2 regions of the Streptomyces sp. SX-6 genome follow, and region 2 is predicted to be linked to the other one. Evidence: riboswitches for the same ligand, from Rfam matches in the RefSeq annotation. Region 2 holds a riboswitch; the other holds the start of a gene.
The links. Region 2 has a riboswitch for S-adenosylmethionine ahead of ACV530_RS34280 (aminotransferase class V-fold PLP-dependent enzyme). Riboswitches for the same ligand answer to the same signal wherever they lie in the genome.
Positions count from the first base shown of each region.

Region 1: linked by a shared signal. The riboswitch ahead of thrC (threonine synthase) and the one ahead of ACV530_RS34280 (aminotransferase class V-fold PLP-dependent enzyme) in region 2 are both predicted to bind S-adenosylmethionine.

Region 1 covers NZ_JBTHHU010000011.1:44,902-54,611, forward strand. Annotated here, with positions in the region: gene ACV530_RS15805 (MurR/RpiR family transcriptional regulator) at 1-855, shown strand, start outside; gene murQ (N-acetylmuramic acid 6-phosphate etherase) at 869-1,912, shown strand; gene ACV530_RS15815 (PTS transporter subunit EIIC) at 1,831-3,204, shown strand; gene groL (chaperonin GroEL) at 3,328-4,950, opposite strand; gene ACV530_RS15825 (cold-shock protein) at 5,268-5,471, opposite strand; gene ACV530_RS15830 (MoaD/ThiS family protein) at 5,888-6,163, opposite strand; gene thrC (threonine synthase) at 6,382-7,647, opposite strand; SAM riboswitch class I at 7,665-7,806, opposite strand; gene ACV530_RS15840 (glucosyl-3-phosphoglycerate synthase) at 7,957-8,904, shown strand; gene ACV530_RS15845 (alpha,alpha-trehalose-phosphate synthase (UDP-forming)) at 8,946-9,710, shown strand, end outside.
Region 2 covers NZ_JBTHHU010000048.1:35,897-45,606, reverse strand. Annotated here, with positions in the region: gene ACV530_RS34315 (L,D-transpeptidase) at 1-644, shown strand, start outside; gene ACV530_RS34310 (hypothetical protein) at 659-1,060, opposite strand; gene ctaE (aa3-type cytochrome oxidase subunit III) at 1,340-1,960, shown strand; gene qcrC (cytochrome bc1 complex diheme cytochrome c subunit) at 2,029-2,838, shown strand; gene qcrA (cytochrome bc1 complex Rieske iron-sulfur subunit) at 2,835-3,890, shown strand; gene qcrB (cytochrome bc1 complex cytochrome b subunit) at 3,887-5,512, shown strand; gene trpD (anthranilate phosphoribosyltransferase) at 5,669-6,733, shown strand; SAM riboswitch class IV at 6,808-6,924, shown strand; gene ACV530_RS34280 (aminotransferase class V-fold PLP-dependent enzyme) at 7,051-8,394, shown strand; gene ACV530_RS34275 (Lrp/AsnC family transcriptional regulator) at 8,398-8,679, opposite strand; gene ACV530_RS34270 (rhomboid family intramembrane serine protease) at 8,676-9,395, opposite strand; gene ACV530_RS34265 (NYN domain-containing protein) at 9,659-9,710, shown strand, end outside.

The sequences.
Region 1 (9,710 bases), on a different contig from region 2:
AAGGTCCGCACCCTCGCCCCCACGATGACCCGCTCCATGCAGCGCGTCGCCGACGCCGTGGTGGGCGACCCGGCGGGCTCGGCCGCGCTCACCGTCACCGGACTCGCGGAGCGCACCGGCACCAGCGAGGCCACCGTCGTGCGCACCGCCCGCGTCCTCGGCTACCCCGGCTACCGCGACCTGCGGCTCGCCCTCGCCGCCCTCGCGGCCGAACAGGCCGCGGGCCGGGCGCCCGCCGTCACCGCCGACATCGCGGTGGACGACCCGCTCGCCCACGTCGTCGCCAAGCTCGCCCGGGAAGAGGCCCAGTGCCTCGCCGACACCGCCGCCGGGCTCGACACCGCCCAGCTGGAGTCGGCCGTCGCCGCGCTCGCCACCGCCCGGCGCATCGACGTGTACGGCATCGGGGCCTCCAACCTCGTCGGCCAGGACCTCGTCCAGAAGCTGCTCCGCATCGGCCTGATCGCCCACGCGCCCGCCGACCCCCACCTGGCCGTCACCAACGCGGTCCAGCTCCGCGCCGGGGACGTGGCGATCGCCATCACCCACTCCGGGCGCACCACCGACGTCATCGAACCGCTGCGGGTCGCCTTCGAGCACGGCGCCACCACGGTCGCCGTCACCGGCCGCCCGGACGCCGAGATCGCCCAGTACGCCGACCATGTGCTCACCACCTCCTCGGCCCGCGAGAGCGAGCTGCGCCCGGCGGCGATGTCCAGCCGCACCAGCCAACTCCTCGTCGTGGACTGCCTGTTCATCGGCGTCGCCCAGCACACGTACGCGACCGCCGCCCCCGCCCTGTCCGCCACCTACGAGGCACTCGCCCACCGCCACGACCCGCGCGCCAACCGGTGAAGGGCTCCTCGCCATGACATCGACCGCCGCCTTCGCCGCACTCCGCGCCCAGCTCGCCGCGCTGACCACCGAGGAGTTCCGTCCCGACCTCGCGGACATCGACCGGCTGCCCACCCGCGCCATCGCCGGCATCATGAACGCCGACGACGCCACCGTCGCCGCCGCCGTCGGCGCCCAACTCCCGCGGATAGCCGAGGCCATCGACGCCACGGCCGCCCGGATGGCACGCGGCGGACGGCTGGTCTACGCGGGCGCGGGCACCGCCGGACGGCTCGGGGTGCTGGACGCCAGCGAATGCCCGCCGACGTTCAACACCGGCCCCGGCCAGGTGGTCGGGCTCGTCGCGGGCGGGCCCGCCGCCCTGGTCACGGCCGTCGAAGGAGCCGAGGACGACGAGGAGTCGGCCGCCGCGGACCTGGACGCCCTGCGGATCGGGCCCGACGACACCGTCGTCGGCATCTCCGCCTCGGGCCGCACGCCCTACGCCCTCGGCGCTGTCCGGCACGCCCGCCGCGCCGGGGCGCTCACCATCGGGCTGGCCTGCAACGCCTCCTCGGCCCTCGGGGCCGCCGCCGAGCATGCCATCGAGGTCGTCGTCGGCCCCGAACTCCTCACCGGATCCACCCGGTTGAAGGCGGGCACCGCCCAGAAGCTCGTCCTCAACATGCTCTCGACCATCACCATGATCCGGCTCGGCAAGACCTACGGAAACCTGATGGTCGACGTCCGGGCCACCAACGACAAACTGCGCGCACGCTCCCTGCACATCGTCTCGCTCGCCACCGGCGCCTCCGACACGGAGGCCGGGGCCGCGCTGGGCGAGACCGGCGGAGAGGTGAAGAACGCCATCCTCGTCCTCCTCGGCGGGGTCGACGGCCCCACCGCCGCCCGCCTGCTGGAAGAGTCCGGCGGTCACCTGCGCGCGGCACTCGACCTCGTCCGAGGCCACCCGGAACCCCCACCAGGCAAGGCGCCATGGCACCAGACACCATCACCACCGACCTCCTCCCCCTCCTCGGCGGACCCGGGAACATCGCCACCGTCACCGCCTGCATGACCCGTCTGCGCCTGACCGTCCACGACCGCGCGCTGGTCCGGGACGCCGGACTACGGGCGCTGCCAGGGGTCTTGGGCGTCGTCGAGGACGGCCCGTCCTACCAGATCGTCCTCGGTCCGGGCACCGCCGCCCGCGCCGCCGCCGAGCTGGAGCCCCTGCTCCTCGCCGACCGGGGCGCACACATCCGCACCACCCAACAGGCCCGCAACTCCACCCCGTTGAAACACATGCTGCGCCGCATCGCGCAGATCTTCATCCCCCTGATCCCGGCCCTCATCGGCTGCGGCCTCATCGCGGGCCTGGCAGGCCTGAACCCGGCCCCTTCCCTCACCCCTGCCCTCATCGCCGTCTCCTCCGGCTTCATGTCCCTGATCGCCGTGTTCGTCGGCTACAACACCGCCAAGGAGTTCGGCGGGACCCCGGTGCTGGGCGGTGCCGTCGCGGCCGTCGTCATGTACCCGGGTGTGAGCCGCGTGCACGCCTTCGGCGTCCCCCTGTCCCCCGGCCAGGGCGGGGTCATCGGCGCACTGTGCGCGGCGCTGCTGGCCGTGGGTGTGGAGCGTACCTGCCGCCGTGTGGTCCCCACCGCCCTCGACACCCTGCTCACCCCGGCCCTCACGGTCCTGCTCCCCGGCCTCGCCACCGTCTACGGCCTGATGTACGCGGCCGGTGAACTCTCCGCCGCCATCGGCCACTTCACCGGCTGGCTGCTCACGCACGGCGGCGCCGTCACGGGCTTCGTGCTCGGGGGGCTGTTCCTGCCGCTGGTGATGCTGGGCCTGCACCAGGCCCTGATCCCCATCCACACCACCCTCATCGCCGAACAGGGCTACACGGTCCTGCTCCCCCTCCTCTCCATGGCGGGCGCGGGCCAGGTGGGCGCCGCCCTCGCCGTGCACGTCCGGCTCCCCTCGGTACGCGGGGTGGTCCGCTCCGCCCTCCCGGCGGGCCTGCTGGGCATCGGCGAGCCGCTCATCTACGGCGTCTCCCTGCCGCTGGGCCGCCCGTTCGCCACCGCCTGCGTCGGCGGCGCGTTCGCGGGCGGCTTCGTCGGCCTGCTGGGCCAACTGGGCCACCAGGTGGGCACCACAGCCATCGGCCCCTCCGGCTGGGCCCTGTTCCCCCTCCTGCGGGGCAACCACGGCGGCCTGCCGCAGGCAGCGGCCGTGTACGGCGGGGGCTTGCTGGTGGGCTACGGGGTCGGCTTCGCCGCGACGTATCTGTTCGGGTTCACATCCAGCCCGCTGGACAACTCCAGCGCGGGCGCGAAATCCAGCCCGTCCGGCGTTTGAGGACACGCGGCGAAGCCGCGTTCGGGGTCCGGGGCGGAGCCCCGGAAAACGCCCGAGGGCGGCACCCCCAGCAGGGGTACCGCCCTCGGTACATGTCCGATGGACGCTGAGCCGCGAAGCGACTCAGAAGTCCATCTCACCACCCGGCATGCCACCCGGAGCAGCCGCAGCGGCCTTCTCCGGCTTGTCGGCAATGACAGCCTCGGTCGTGAGGAACAGCGCCGCGATGGACGCGGCGTTCTGCAGCGCGGAGCGCGTCACCTTCGCCGGGTCGATGATGCCCTCGGCGATCATGTCGACGTACTCGCCGGTCGCGGCGTTCAGGCCGTGGCCGACGGCCAGGTTGCGCACCTTCTCCACGATGACGCCACCCTCGAGGCCGGCGTTCACGGAGATCTGCTTGAGCGGGGCCTCCAGGGCCAGCTTCACAGCGGCGGCACCAGTGGCCTCGTCACCCTCGAGGTCCAGCTTCTCGAAGACCGAGGAAGCCTGCAGCAGGGCCACGCCACCACCGGCGACGATGCCCTCCTCGACGGCGGCCTTCGCGTTGCGGACGGCGTCCTCGATGCGGTGCTTGCGCTCCTTGAGCTCCACCTCGGTCGCGGCACCGGCCTTGATGACGGCCACGCCGCCGGCCAGCTTCGCCAGACGCTCCTGCAGCTTCTCGCGGTCGTAGTCGGAGTCGCTGTTCTCGATCTCGGCGCGGATCTGGTTGACGCGGCCCTGGACCTGCTCGCTGTCACCGGCACCGTCGACGATGGTCGTCTCGTCCTTGGTGATGACGACCTTGCGGGCGCGGCCGAGCAGGTCGAGACCGGCGTTCTCCAGCTTGAGGCCGACCTCCTCGGAGATGACCGTGCCACCGGTGAGGATGGCGATGTCGCCCAGCATGGCCTTGCGGCGGTCGCCGAAGCCCGGGGCCTTGACGGCGACGGACTTGAAGGTGCCGCGGATCTTGTTGACGACCAGCGTGGACAGGGCCTCGCCCTCGACGTCCTCGGCGATGATCAGCAGCGGCTTGCCGGACTGCATGACCTTCTCCAGCAGCGGAAGGAGGTCCTTCACCGCGGAGACCTTGGAGTTGACGATGAGGATGTAGGGGTCCTCGAGGGACGCCTCCATGCGCTCCATGTCGGTCGCGAAGTACGCCGAGATGTAGCCCTTGTCGAAGCGCATACCCTCGGTGAGCTCAAGCTCCAGACCGAAGGTCTGGGACTCCTCGACGGTGATGACGCCTTCCTTGCCGACCTTGTCCATGGCCTCGGCGATCAGCTCGCCGATCTGGGTGTCGGCGGCGGAGATGGAGGCGGTGGAGGCGATCTGCTCCTTGGTCTCCACGTCCTTGGCCTGCTCGAGCAGCGAGGCGGAGACGGCCTCGACGGCCTTCTCGATGCCGCGCTTCAGGGCCATCGGGTTGGCGCCGGCGGCAACGTTGCGCAGGCCCTCGCGGACCAGCGCCTGGGCGAGGACGGTCGCGGTCGTCGTGCCGTCACCGGCGACGTCGTCCGTCTTCTTCGCGACCTCCTTGACCAGCTCGGCGCCGATCTTCTCGTACGGGTCCTCGAGCTCGATCTCCTTGGCGATGGACACACCATCGTTGGTGATCGTGGGGGCGCCCCACTTCTTCTCGAGGACGACGTTGCGGCCCTTGGGGCCGAGGGTGACCTTGACGGCGTCGGCGAGCTGGTTCATCCCGCGCTCGAGACCGCGCCGTGCCTCCTCGTCGAACGCGATGATCTTGGCCATGTGAAGTGGTCCTCCCGGACTGGGGTGGATTGCTCCGGACCGCACCGGCGCCCGCGACGGACGGCCCACGGGCCCGGCGGTTCCTTGCCCCGCCCGACTCGCCGACCTCACCGACGGTCCAAATCTGTCACTCTCACTGGGAGAGTGCTAAGCCCAATGATTAGCACTCGGCCCCACCGAGTGCAAGCGACTCAGGGATATCCGGGGCCGGAATCAGGGCTCCGCCGGGGATGCGAGCGGGCATGCGAAGGGCCCGTACCCACGAGGTACGGGCCCTTCGCACAAATCGGATGACCGGGTGGTCGATGCGTCGCGGGTCAGACGGCCAGCTTCACCATGTCCGCCTGAGGCCCCTTCTGGCCCTGCGAGATCTCGAACTCGACCCGCTGCCCTTCCTCGAGGGTGCGGTAACCGTCCATCTGGATCGCGCTGTAGTGGACGAAAACATCCGCACCACCGTCGACCGCGATGAAGCCGTACCCCTTCTCCGCGTTGAACCACTTGACGGTGCCCTGAGCCATGCCTAACTCCCCTATTACTGGCCCTTGCACAGGACCGCACTTCGCGGGCCCGGGTCAGACCTCACCCCCGACAGGTGGGGGTGTGCGCCGGAACGCGTCGACCGCGGCTGAATGTATCTGCACGGATGCCGTCTGCAACAGGTCAGAAGGACGAGAAATCGGAGGGTGGCCGATCGGAAAGATTGGGTGAACTGCGGATGTTCCAGGGCAAGTCGGACCGGACACACCCCAACCAACCCGACAATTAACGCGCATATTTCCTGCGCAACTTGACGGGTTCTCATATGCGTTCGGCACTGACACCGGAGGGGGAACGGCCCAACTGTATCGCGGTTCAACAGACGGAATCGCCCCGTCCGGTTCCGGACGGGGCGATTGCCGTGTCGCACTGGGCAGTTGTGAAGAAGGGGAAAAAGTCAGCCGCCCGCGACGGCCGGGATGATCGAGACGCCTGCGCCGTCCGGCGTCGCCGCTTCGAGGCCGCCCTCGAAGCGGACGTCGTCGTCGTTGACGTAGACATTCACGAACCGGCGCAGCCGGCCGCCCTCATCGAGGACACGGGCGGCGATGCCGGGGTGGTTGTGCTCGAGCGACGCGATCACCTCACCGAGGGTGGCCCCGTCGGCGGAAACCTCCGCCTGGCCGGAGGTGTAAGTGCGGAGGATGGTGGGAATGCGGACTGTCACGCTCATGGGGTTGTTCGCCTTTCGGGTGGTGGGTGGTTGCTGTGGGCAGAGGGTGCCCCGGTCCCGCCCTTTCACCGTTTCCTCCGGGGCTCCGCCCCGGACCCCGAAACCGGGCTGAATTCCAGCCCGGCCGGCGTTTGAGGCCGAGCGGCGAAGCCGCGACAAGCGGGGTCTGGGGCGCAGCCCCAGGAAACGGCGAAAGGGCGGGGCCGGGGCACAAACCCTTAGAGCCCCGCGGAGCGAAACGCGTCCAGCGACGGGCGGATCGTCGCCGTCGGCCCCGCCGCCACCGCGTCAAGCGTCTTGAGACCGTCGCCCGTGTTCAGCACGACCGTGGTCAGCCCCGGATCCAGCGCACCGGAGTCGATCAGCTTGCGGGTGACCCCGACCGTCACCCCGCCCGCGGTCTCCGCGAAGATCCCCTCCGTACGGGCCAACACCCGGATCGCGTCCACCACTTCCGCGTCCGTCACATCCTCGACGGCCCCGCCCGTCCTCCGGGCGATGTCGAGGACGTACGGCCCGTCCGCCGGATTGCCGATCGCGAGCGACTTGGCGATCGTGTCCGGCCGCACCGGCCGCACCACGTCATGGCCGTCCTTGAACGCCCGCGACACCGGCGAGCACCCCTCCGCCTGCGCACCGAAGATCCGGTACGGGCGGTCCTCGACCAGCCCGAGCGCGATCAGCTCCCGCAACCCCTTGTCGACCTTCGTCAGTTGCGACCCGGAGGCGACGGGAACCACGATCTGGTCCGGCAGCCGCCACCCCAGCTGCTCGCAGATCTCGTACGCCAGGGTCTTCGACCCCTCCCCGTAGTACGGGCGGAGGTTGACGTTGACGAACCCCCACCCCTCACCCGCCGGATCCCCGATCAGCTCGGAGCAGAAGCGGTTCACGTCGTCGTACGTGCCCTCGATGCCGACGAGGTCGCCGCCGTAGACCGCGGCCATGACGACCTTGCCCGTCTCGAGGTCGTGCGGGATGAACACGCACGACCGCAGCCCCGCCCGCGCCGCCGCGGCACCCACCGCACCGGCCAGGTTGCCCGTCGACGAGCAGGACAGCGTCGTGAAGCCGAAGGCACGTGCCGCCTCGACGGCGATCGCGACGACACGGTCCTTGAAGGAATGCGTCGGGTTGCCGGAGTCGTCCTTGACGAACAGCTCACCCGTGACGCCCAGTTCGCGGGCGAGGTTGTCGGCCTTGACCAGCTTGGTGAAGCCGGGGTTGAGGTTCGGCCGGTCCGCGACGTCCTCGGGGACGGGCAGCAGCGGGGCATAGCGCCAGATGTTCGGCGGACCGGACTCGATCCGGCGCCGCAGCGCCTCAGGGTCACCGCCCGGCAGTTCGTACGCCACCTCGAGCGGACCGAAGCAGGCGACACAGGCGAAGACCGGCCCGAGAGCGACGCGCTCGCCGCACTCGCGGCAGGAGAGCGCGACGGCGGGACCGAAAGAAGTAACGCGTTCAACGGCTTGCACAGCCATGGAGGCGAGGCCCTTTCTCCTCATCTTCCCCGTGGCGAACCTCGCCACGAGACGGAATTGGCACCTTCCCCGCCGGGAGCCTCGCGTTCGAGAACGAGACCGGCTGGAGGGTTGCCGGGGCTTCAACGGGCCGTGTCCCTCTGCCCCTCTGGATGAGCGGTATGGCCCGGGCATGGCCCGGGCGTTTGTGCGCGCGACGACCCCGACATACGGGAGCCGTCCGCGTTGTTCAAGACTGTAACCGAAGGCCCCGGCCCGAGAGAGGGCCGTCCGTAACGCGAGATGCATCACAAACAAGGAGTCGTGCACGTGCTGGAAGAGGTGGAACGCTGGCTGTCCCGGCGGTCCTGGTCGGCGGCCGACCGCCCGCTCGACCGGCTGCTCGCCGCCAAGCGGGACACCGGGACCACGGTCAGCGTGGTGCTGCCCGCGCTGAACGAGGAGGCGACGGTCGGCGAGATCGCCGCCACGATCCGCCGCGAGCTGATGACCCGGGCCGTGCCGCTGGTGGACGAGCTGGTGGTGCTGGACTCCGGCTCCACGGACCGTACGTCCGAGGTCGCGGCGGCGGCCGGGGCGCGCGTCGTGCACCGGGACAGCGTGCTGCCGCGGCTGCCCGCGATGCCCGGCAAGGGCGAGGTGCTGTGGCGGTCGCTGCTGGTGACGACCGGCGACATCGTGTGCTTCATCGACGCCGACCTGCGCGAATTCTCGGCGTCCTTCGTCTCGGGGATCATCGGCCCGCTGCTGACCGACCCGGACGTCGCCTTCGTCAAGGGCATGTACGACCGTCCGCTCGGCACGACGGCGGGCCAGGGCGGCCGGGTGACCGAGCTGGTGGCCCGCCCGCTGCTGAACCTGCACTGGCCGCAGCTGGCCGGCTTCGTCCAGCCGCTGGGCGGCGAGTACGCGGCGCGACGCGACCTGCTGGAGCGGCTGCCGTTCCCCGTCGGCTACGGCGTCGAGCTCGGGCTGCTGGTGGACGCACTGCACACGGTGGGCCTGGACGCGATGGCCCAGGTGGACGTGGGCGTACGCAAGCACCGCCATCAGGACGGCCTGGCCCTCGGCCGGATGGCCGCCGCGATCTACCGCACCGCACAGCTGCGGCTGGCCCGCGCGCCCCTGGTACGGCCGGTGCTCACGCAATTCGAGCGCACGGCGGAGGGCTTCGTTCCGCGCATCTATGCAGTGGACACCGAGGAACGCCCCCCCATGGCGGACATCCCCGAGTACGCGCGGCACCGCGCGGCGTAAGCGTACGTTTGCGCGGATCGCGCGGCGGCAAGGCTCGCGTCATGGTTGCCGAGCACACGCACTCCGCCCCGATCGTCGTGGCCTCCAATCGGGGCCCCGTCTCGTACCGGCTGGACGAGGACGGCACGCTGACGGCCGGCCGGGGCGGCGGGGGTCTGGTGTCGGGGCTCAGCGCCCTGCCCTCCGGTTCCGGCGCGCTATGGGTGTGCGCCGCGCTCGGCGAGGGGGACCGCCGCGCGGCACGGCGGTCGGGCGGCAGACTCGACGCCGCCGACACCGGCGGCCACCGGGTGCGGATGCTGGACATCGCGCCGGAGACCTTCTCCGCCGCGTACAACGGCATCGCCAACTCCGTGCTGTGGTTCGTCCATCACATGCTCTACCAGACCCCGCTCGAGCCCGTCTTCGACGACCGCTTCCGCGCCCAGTGGGCGGCGTACGAGGCCTACAACGCCGCCTTCGCGGACACGCTCGCCGAGGAGGCGGCCGAGGGCGCGGTCGCCCTGGTGCAGGACTACCATCTCGCGCTGGTTCCCGGCCTGTTGCGCGAGCGGCGGCCCGACCTGCGGATCGGGCACTTCTCCCACACCCCCTGGGCCCCGCCGGACTACTACGCCCTGCTGCCCGACGACGTGGCCGCGCAGGTGCTGCGCGGCATCCTCGGCGGCGACCGCGCGGGATTCCTCACCCGGCGCTGGGCCGAGGCCTTCGCCGCGTGCTGCGCCCGGGTGCTGGGCGCGGAGCCGCTGTACGAGGACGGCACGGCGGTGGCCGTCCGCTTCGAGGGCCGTACGACCCGGCTCGGC
Region 2 (9,710 bases):
GGCCCGCCCACGCCATCGTCGAGGTGCACGCCTCCCTGGAGGGCATAAAGGTCGGCGGCGGCCTCTACGGCGGCCCCTCCAAGCCCCTGACGCTGACCACCGGTGACCGGATGGAGGCCGTCACGGACGCCGCGGGCCACTACATGTCCGTGTACAAGAACGGCCAGGAGATCCGCACCATCCCGGTCACCACCGGGAAGCCCGGCTACGCCACCCGCAACGGAGTCAAGGTGGTCCTCGGACAGGAAGCCTTCGTACGCATGCGCGGAGAGACGATCGGCATTGCGGAGGGCAGCTCGGACGCCTACGACCTGCCGGTCCACTGGGCGACCCGGGTGACGTGGAGCGGCGAGTACGTGCACGCCGCCCCCTGGTCCGAGGGATCACAGGGGTGGGACAACGTCAGCCATGGCTGCACCGGGATGTCCACCGACAACGCCAAGTGGTTCTTCGACAACGTGCGCGTCGGGGACCTCGTCAAGGTCGTGGGCAGCGCGGGCACCACGATGTCGCCTTTCGACAACGGCTTCGGCGACTGGAACATGTCCTGGACGGACTGGCGCGAGGGCAGCGCGCTCACCGCCGGGAAGCGCGAGGGGGCGAGCCCCGCCGACGCCGCCCGGCTGCGCCCGCGCGTCCCGTAACAGCTCCTAGCGCCCTACGCGTCGACCGCCAGCCGCTGCCGCAGCAGGCCCGCCAGCGCGCCGGACAGGGCCGCCGGGTCCACCGGGTGCGTCACCGCCGCGTCGGCCCTGCTCCAGGTCGCCAGCCAGGCGTCCTGCGGGCGGCCCATGAGGAGCAGTACGGGCGGGCAGCGGAAGACCTCGTCCTTGAGCTGCCGGCACACCCCCATACCGCCCGCAGGAGCCGTCTCGCCGTCCAGGACGCACACATCGACCCGGTGCTCCTCCAAGGCCCTCAGAAGGGCGGGCAGCGTCGCGCACTCGAGGTACGTCACCGGCGGCAGATCCGCGGCGGGCCGCCGCCCGCAGGCCAGCCGCACCTGCTCGCGCGTGCTCGCGTCGTCGCTGTAGACCAGGACCGTGGCCGTCGGCTGCATCGTTCCTCCAGGCGTGTCAGACGTGTCAGGCGTGTCGGCAAGCGGGCTCCGCTGCGCGGATGCTACTCCGCGAGGGCGGTCGAGCAGGAGGGCCCGGACGCGTCCGGCGCCGCTCCGACGGGCCGTCACCTGCGGCCGGGGGAGGGCCCGCTGAGGCCGCCGGAAGCTCTGCTTCCCCCCTTCGGGGGATACCGGTGGTGGGCCACTGGAGCAGGTCATACGCTCTTGACACACCGAACGGCACCCCCGGGAGTGAGCGCGAGATAAGCGACCGACATAATGTCGGTCGTGGCGACAGCAACAGCAGTAGATACCGGGCACGCGCACCCCTCGGTCAACCGGCCGAACCTCACCAGCGTCGGAACCATCATCTGGCTGAGTTCCGAGCTGATGTTCTTCGCGGCCCTCTTCGCGATGTACTTCACCCTGCGATCGGTGACCGGCGAGGCCCATTGGAAGTCAATGGCCAGCTCGCTCGACGTCCCGTTCTCGGCGACGAACACCACGATCCTGGTGCTTTCCTCGCTCACCTGCCAGCTCGGCGTGTTCGCCGCCGAGCGCGGTGATGTGAAGAAGCTGCGCGCCTGGTTCGCGGTCACCTTCGTGATGGGTGCCATCTTCATCGGCGGCCAGATCTTCGAGTACACCAACCTGGTCAAGGAGGACGGCCTTTCGCTCTCCTCCGACCCGTACGGCTCGGCGTTCTATCTGACGACCGGCTTCCACGGACTGCACGTGACGGGCGGTCTCATCGCCTTCCTGCTGGTCCTGGGCAGGACGTACGCGGCCAAGAGGTTCACGCATCACCAGGCGACGGCGGCCATTGTCGTGTCCTACTACTGGCACTTCGTCGACGTGGTCTGGATCGGCCTCTTCGCCACGATCTACTTGATCAAGTAATCGGTCCTGTCCCGCACCGGACCAACAGTCCAGCAACGACGCAGAAGATCCTGACACCGGGGTAATCCGTGAAAAAGCTCTCCGCACGACGACGCCATCCGCTGGCGGCGGTCGTCGTCCTACTCTTCGCGCTGGCGGTCACCGGGGGGCTGTACGCCGCTTTCGCGCCCGCGGATTCGGCCAAGGCCGATGACACCGCCCAGTCCCTCGCCATCGAAGAGGGCAAGAAGCTCTACCAGGTGGGCTGCGCAACCTGCCACGGCACCGGCGCTCAGGGCACCTCCGACGGCCCGAGCCTGATCGGCGTCGGCGCCGCGGCGGTCGACTTCCAGGTCGCCACCGGCCGTATGCCGCTCCAGCAGCAGGGTGCCCAGGCGCCCCGCAAGAAGGCGATCTACTCGCAGGCCGAGATCGACCAGCTCTCCGCCTACATCGCCTCGCTGGGTGCAGGTCCGGCGGTTCCCACCAAGAACCAGTACAGCCCGGACGGCGCGGACATCGCCAAGGGCGGGGAGCTCTTCCGTACGAACTGCTCCCAGTGCCACAACTTCACCGGCAAGGGAGGCGCCCTCTCGAACGGCAAGTACGCCCCGAGCCTTGAGGACGTCAACCCGAAGCACATCTACGAGGCCATGCAGACCGGCCCGCAGAACATGCCGTCCTTCCCCGACACCACGATGTCGCAGCAGAACAAGAAGGACATCATCGCGTACCTCGACACGGTCAACTCCAGCAAGTCGGAGAGCCCGGGCGGCCTCGGTCTGGGCGGGTTCGGCCCGGTCAGCGAGGGCCTGTTCGCGTGGGTCTTCGGCCTGGGCGCAATGATCGTCGTCGCCATCTGGGTCGCCGCCCGGACCGCAAAGGCCAAGAAGTCATGAGTAGCCAAGACATTCCAGAAGAGAACCTGCCGAGCAAGCAGGGCGACGCGCACGAAGGTGCCGTGGCGACCTCCGGCGACCCGTTCGCGGACCCGGGCCTCCCGCCGCACGAGCACCGCATCCAGGACATCGACGAGCAGGCCGCCAAGCGCTCCGAGCGCGCGGTAGCGCTGCTGTTCACGGTGTCCATGCTGGCCACGGTGGGCTTCATCGCCTCCTACCTGGCCATCCCGGTCGACAAGAACATCTACGTGTTCCCGATCGGCCACGTCAGCGCCATGAACTTCGCGCTCGGGATGACCCTGGGCGTGGCGCTGTTCTGCATCGGCGCGGGCGCGGTCCACTGGGGCCGCACCCTGATGTCGGACGTGGAGGTCGCCGACGAGCGGCACCCGATCGCGGCGTCCCCCGAGGTCAAGGCCAAGGTTCTGGCCGACTTCAAGCAGGGCGCCGAGGAGTCGGCGTTCGGCCGCCGCAAGCTGATCCGCAACACCATGTTCGGCGCGCTGGCCATGTTCCCGCTCTCGGGCGTGTTCCTGCTGGGCGGTCTCGGTCCGGCTCCGGGCACCAAGCTCCGGAAGACCAAGTGGTCCGCCGGCAAGATGCTGATCAACCAGAACACGCTGCAGCCGCTGCGTCCCGAGGACGTCCAGGTCGGTTCGCTGACCTTCGCCATGCCCGAGGGCATGAAGGAGGACGACGAGGACTTCCAGAACGAGATCGCCAAGGCCGCCCTGATGATCGTCCGGCTCCGCCCGGACAACATCAAGGACAAGCGCGAGCTCGACTGGTCGGTCGACGGCATCGTCGCCTTCTCCAAGATCTGCACGCACGTCGGCTGCCCGATCAGCCTCTACGAGCAGCAGACCCACCATGTGCTGTGCCCGTGCCACCAGTCCACGTTCGACCTCTCCGACGGCGGTCGTGTGGTCTTCGGCCCGGCCGGCCACGCCCTTCCGCAGCTGCGGATCAAGGTCAATGACAAGGGCTACCTCGAGGCGATGGGCGACTTCCCCGAGCCCGTCGGTCCTGCCTTCTGGGAGCGCGGATGAGCACTGCACAAGACACACGGCGCAAGGCGCCCGCGGGTGAGCGGGTGGCCGACTGGGCCGACGGCCGGCTGGGCATCTACAGCCTGGCCAAGGCCAACATGCGGAAGATCTTCCCGGACCACTGGTCCTTCATGCTGGGCGAGGTCTGCCTCTACAGCTTCGTGATCATCATCCTCACGGGTGTGTATCTGACGCTGTTCTTCCACCCGAGCATGAACGAGGTCGTCTACCACGGCTCGTACGTCCCCATGCAGGGCATGCGGATGTCCGAGGCGTTCAAGTCGACGCTGGACATCAGCTTCGACGTGCGTGGCGGTCTGCTCATCCGGCAGATCCACCACTGGGCGGCGCTCGTCTTCCTCGCGGGCATGATGGTCCACATGATGCGCGTCTTCTTCACGGGCGCGTTCCGCAAGCCGCGCGAGGTCAACTGGCTGTTCGGCTTCCTGCTGCTGGTGCTCGGCACCTTCACGGGCTTCACCGGCTACTCGCTGCCGGACGACCTGCTCTCGGGCACCGGTGTCCGTATCGCGCAGGGCCTGATCATGTCGATCCCGCTGGTCGGCACGTACATCTCGATGTTCCTGTTCGGCGGCGAGTTCCCCGGCACGGACTTCGTGGCGCGGTTCTACTCGATCCACATCCTGCTGCTGCCGGGCCTGATGCTCGGTCTGGTGGTCGGCCACCTGATCCTGGTCGTCTACCACAAGCACACGCAGTTCGCGGGTCCGGGCAAGACCAACAAGAACGTCGTCGGCATGCCGCTGATGCCGGTCTACATGGCCAAGGCCGGAGGCTTCTTCTTCCTGGTCTTCGGTGTCATCGCGGCGATCTCCGCGATCGCCTCGATCAACCCCGTCTGGGAGCTCGGCCCCTACCGGCCGGACCAGGTCTCCACCAACGCCCAGCCCGACTGGTACCTGGGCATGTCCGAGGGCATCTTCCGGGCCATGCCCGGCTGGGAGATCAACATCGCGGGCCACACGCTGGTCCTGGGTGTGTTCATCCCGCTGCTGATCTTCGGCCTGGTGCTGACGGCCATGGCGGTCTACCCCTTCATCGAGTCGTGGGTGACCGGCGACAAGCGCGAGCACCACATCCTCGACCGGCCGCGGAACGCCCCGACGCGCACCGCCTTCGGTGTGGCCTGGCTGACCATGTACGGCGTCGGTCTGATGAACGGTGGCAACGACCTCTGGGCGACGCACTTCCACCTCTCGGTGAACAGCGTCACCTGGTTCGTGCGGATCTCGTTCTTCGTGGCCCCGGTCCTCGCCTTCATCGCCACGCGCCGGATCTGCCTGGGTCTGCAGCGCCGCGACAAGGACAAGGTGCTGCACGGACGTGAGTCCGGCATCATCAAGCGCCTGCCGCACGGTGAGTTCGTCGAGGTCCACGAGCCGCTGTCGCAGGAGCAGCTGCACACGCTCACCGCGCACGACCAGCCCAAGCCGCTCGAGCTCGAGCCCGCGGTGGACGAGAACGGTGTCGCCCGCAAGGTCGGCGCCACCCAGAAGCTCCGGGTGAAGCTCTCCAAGGGCTACTACGGCGACGGGACGTTCATCCCCAAGCCCACCACGGAGGAGTACCAGGAGATCACGAGCGGCCACGGCCACCACTGATCCCTGCTGATCACCGACAACTGATCGCCACAGCCTGGAGCCCCGTCCGCCTAGCGGACGGGGCTCTTCGCCGTCCCCGGGCCGTCCCCGGGCCATCTCCGGGCTGGATAGGCTGGACGGCATCAGCGGGATGCCCGAATCACAGGAGCGTGGACCATGAACGTTGCGACCCCGGCAGGCGGCGAGCGCGCGGTGGCCCTTTCCTGGCCGGGCGTTCTCGAGGCCCTGCTCGGCCGGGTGGACCTGAGTGCGGACGTCACCGCCTGGGCCATGGACCGGATCATGCGCGGCGAGGCGACCGACGCGCAGATCGCCGCCTTCGCCGTCGCGCTGCGGGCCAAGGGCGAGACGGTCGCCGAGATCACCGGGCTCGTCCGGGCGATGTACCAGCACGCCCAGCTCATCGAGGTGCCCGGCCCGAGTGTGGACATCGTGGGCACGGGCGGCGACGGCGCCAAGACCGTCAACATCTCGACCATGTCCTCGATCGTCGTGGCCGGCACCGGGGCGAAGGTCGTCAAGCACGGCAACCGGGCGGCGTCCTCCGCCAGCGGGGCCTCGGACGTGCTGGAGAAGCTGGGCGTCAACCTCGACCTGACCCCGCGGCGGGTCGCCGAGGTGGCGCGCGAGGCCGGCATCACCTTCTGCTTCGCCGTGAAGTTCCACCCCGCGCTGCGCCATGTGGCGCCCGCGCGGCGCGAGTTGGGCGTGCGCACCACCTTCAACGTGCTCGGCCCGCTCACCAACCCCGCCCGGGTGCGGGCCCAGGCCACGGGCGTCGCCGACGCCCGCATGGCCCCGATCCTGGCCGGCGTGCTGGCCGAACGGGGTTCGTCGGCACTGGTCTTCCGCGGCGACGACGGGCTCGACGAGCTGACCACGACCGCGACCTCGCGGGTGTGGACCGTGCGCGACGGCGCGGTGCGCGAGGAGGCCTTCGACCCGCGGGACGTGGGCATCGAGCTGGTGCCGGTCGAGGCGCTGCGGGGCGCCGACGCCTCGTACAACGCGGACGTCGCACGACGGCTGCTGGGCGGCGAGACCGGGCCCGTACGGGACGCGGTGCTGCTCAACTCCGCCGCCGCGCTGGTGGCGTTGGAGCCGACGGACGCCCCGCTGCCGGAGCAGATCGCCGCCGGGATGGTGAGGGCCGCCGAATCGATCGACTCCGGTGCGGCGCGGCGGGTGCTGGAGCGCTGGGTGGCCGCCAGCAACGCGTAGCCGCACGGCCGGCGGGCGTCCGGTCCCTGAACACCTTGGCGCCCGCCGTCCGGGCTGTGGCATACTCCCGACCAGGTCACGAGTGACAGCGACACGGCCCCGGCCCGCTGTCCGGCAACCCTCCTTCCGTGGCGGGGTGCCCCGGGTGATGACCGGGCCGCAGGCAGTGACGTCTGCGGCAAGCGCGGATCCCTCGCCAGGGATCCCTGGTCGCCGAGGGAGATCTTCCGTGAATCAGCGAATGCGCTAGGGCTCCGAGAGCCCCTCTTCCGCGCACCTTTTTCTTTCAATTCGCTTGCTCCATACGGGAGTTCGTCATGCCCATTTCTACTGTCGTCGCTTCCCCGCTGCCCGTGCTCGGCCGGGACGTCCGGGTGCCGCTCGTGACCGGGGGCGAGGTGACGTACGCGGCGCTCGACTACGCGGCCAGCGCGCCGGCGCTCCAGCGTGTGTGGGACGACGTGGCCGCGTACGCGCCGTACTACGGCAGCGTCCACCGGGGCGCGGGGTACCTCTCGCAGCTGTCCACCGACCTCTTCGAGAACAGCCGCCGGACGGTCGCGGAGTTCCTCGGCTGCCGCGAGGACGACCAGGTCGTCTTCACCCGCTCCACCACCGACTCGCTCAACCTGCTCGCGTCCGTACTCCCCACGGGCACGCGGGTGTTCGTCTTCGAGACCGAGCACCACGCCGCGCTGCTGCCCTGGACGCGCCGTGACGACACCGAGGTCACCTGGCTCCCCGCGCCGCGCTCACCGCGCGAGGCCGTGGACACCCTCGAGCGCGCCCTGGCCGAACGGGAGCCCTACGGCCCGGCCCTGGTCTGTGTGACCGGCGCGTCGAACGTGACGGGCGAGCTGTGGCCCGTACGGGAGCTGGCGGCGGCCGCGCATGCGCACGGTGCGCGGATCGTCCTGGACGCGGCGCAGCTCGTACCGCACCAGCCGGTGGCCGTCGGCGAGTTGGGCGTCGACTGGGTGGCCTTCTCCGGGCACAAGCTGTACGCGCCGTTCGGCGCCGGGGTGCTGGCGGGGCGCGCGGACTGGCTCCGGGACGCCGAGCCCTACCTCGCGGGCGGCGGCGCGAGCCGCCGGGTCGTGCGCGAGGCCGGGGGCGCGGTGCGCGTCGAGTGGCACGAGAGTGCCGCCCGGCACGAGGCGGGCTCGCCCAACGTCATCGGCGCCTATGCGATCGCCGCCGCCTGCAAGGTGCTCACCGAGACCGGCTTCGACACCCTCGTCGCCCGTGAACAGCGGCTCCTGGAGCGGGTGCGCGCGGGCCTGGCCGAGGTGCCGGGGGTCAGGGTGCTCTCGCTGTTCGGGGACGACGCCCCGCGTGTGGGCGTCGTGTCGTTCGTCGTCGACGGCTGGAACAGCTCGCACTTCGCCGCCGCGCTCTCCGCCGAGTACGGCATCGGGGTGCGCGACGGGCTGTTCTGCGCCCATCCGCTCGTCCGTACGCTGCTCGGGGAGCGCCCGGAGGAGCCGGGGGAGTGCGGGGCGCCCGACGAGGGGCAGTCGCTGAACGCGATCCGCGTCAGCTTCGGCGCCGGCACCCCGGACGAGCACGTCGAGCGGTTCGTCCGGGCGGTGGAGGAGCTGGTGCGCAGCGGCGCGCGGTGGAACTACCGCACGGAGGACGGGCGTTGCGTGCCTGCCTAGCTGTCAGCTGTCGAGGCCGATGGCGAAGGCCGCCTCGAGGTCGTGCTGGGAGTAGGTGCGGAAGGCGATGTGCGTCTCCGTGGAGGACACGCCGGGGATCTTGCTGATCCGGCCCGGGATGACGTCCGCGAGGTCGTCGTGCCGGGCCACCCGCACCAGGGCGATCAGGCTGTACGCACCGGTGACGGAGTAGACCTCGCTCACGCCCTCGAGCGCCGCGATCTGTTCGGCGACCTCGGGGATCCGGTCCACGTCGGTCTTGATGAGCACGATCGAGGTGATCACGTCGCTTTGTCTCCTTCGGTGGACCCTGGCGCTCTCCTCACTCTAGCCGCACGTCCACGGCACACCCATGCGAAGCCGAAGCCGAGCGTGAAGCCGATCACGTGGGCCAGGTAGGCGACTCCCGGGCGGTCGGCCGGGTTCCCCGCGCCCGGCCACTGGAGGGCGAACCAGAAGAGCAGCACGGCCCACGCGGGAAACCGCAGCGGCAGGAAGAAGAGGAACGGGAAGAGGCTGGTGACCCTGGCCCGGGGGAAGAGATGGAGGAACGCGCCGAGCACACCGGAGATGGCTCCGGAGGCGCCGACGAGCGACTGCACGGAGTCCGGGTGCACGGCCGCGTAACCGAGCAGGGCCAGATAGCCGGTGACGAGATAGCAGAGCGCGAAGGCGGCATGTCCCATGCGCTCCTCGGTCATCGCGCCGAAGACATGGAGGAAGAGCATGTTGCCCAGCAGATGGAGCCAGTTGCCGTGCACGAAGAGCGCGGTGAGCGGGGTGAGCAGGGCCAGGGCCGAGCCGTGCCACAGTTCGTCGGGCACCACGCCCCAGCGGTCGAAGTAGGCCGTCTCGGCGGCGAGCAGCGCGGCCTTGGTGCCGTAGGCCGGGTTGAGGCCCGAGGCGGGGCCGGTCAGGAAGACCACGCAGCAGGCGCCGAGGACGGCATGGGTGACCCAGGGGGTGGCGGGCCGTCCCGCGCGCGCAGCTTTTACGATCATGGCCAGATCATGGCGTACCGGGACAAGCGGTGCGCAGTGCCTCGCCGGGAGGCCCGTCTCGGGCCGGTGGCACCCCGCCGCCGGCTCCGCAGGCCGTAGGGTTACGGGGAACACCTCGTACCCCGATGTACCCCGATCCCCGTCCGGCGGCCGGGACCCGGTGGCGGTGCATGCGAGAGGTGGTCGGTGAGACGATCGAATCGGAGCGTTGCCATTGGTGCGACGCGGTCGGTCGGAGCGGGCTGAACGGGAGCGATGCAGCGGTGGTGGAGCACACAGACGGCGTGGAGCCGGACGCCGACGCCGACGGCGTCA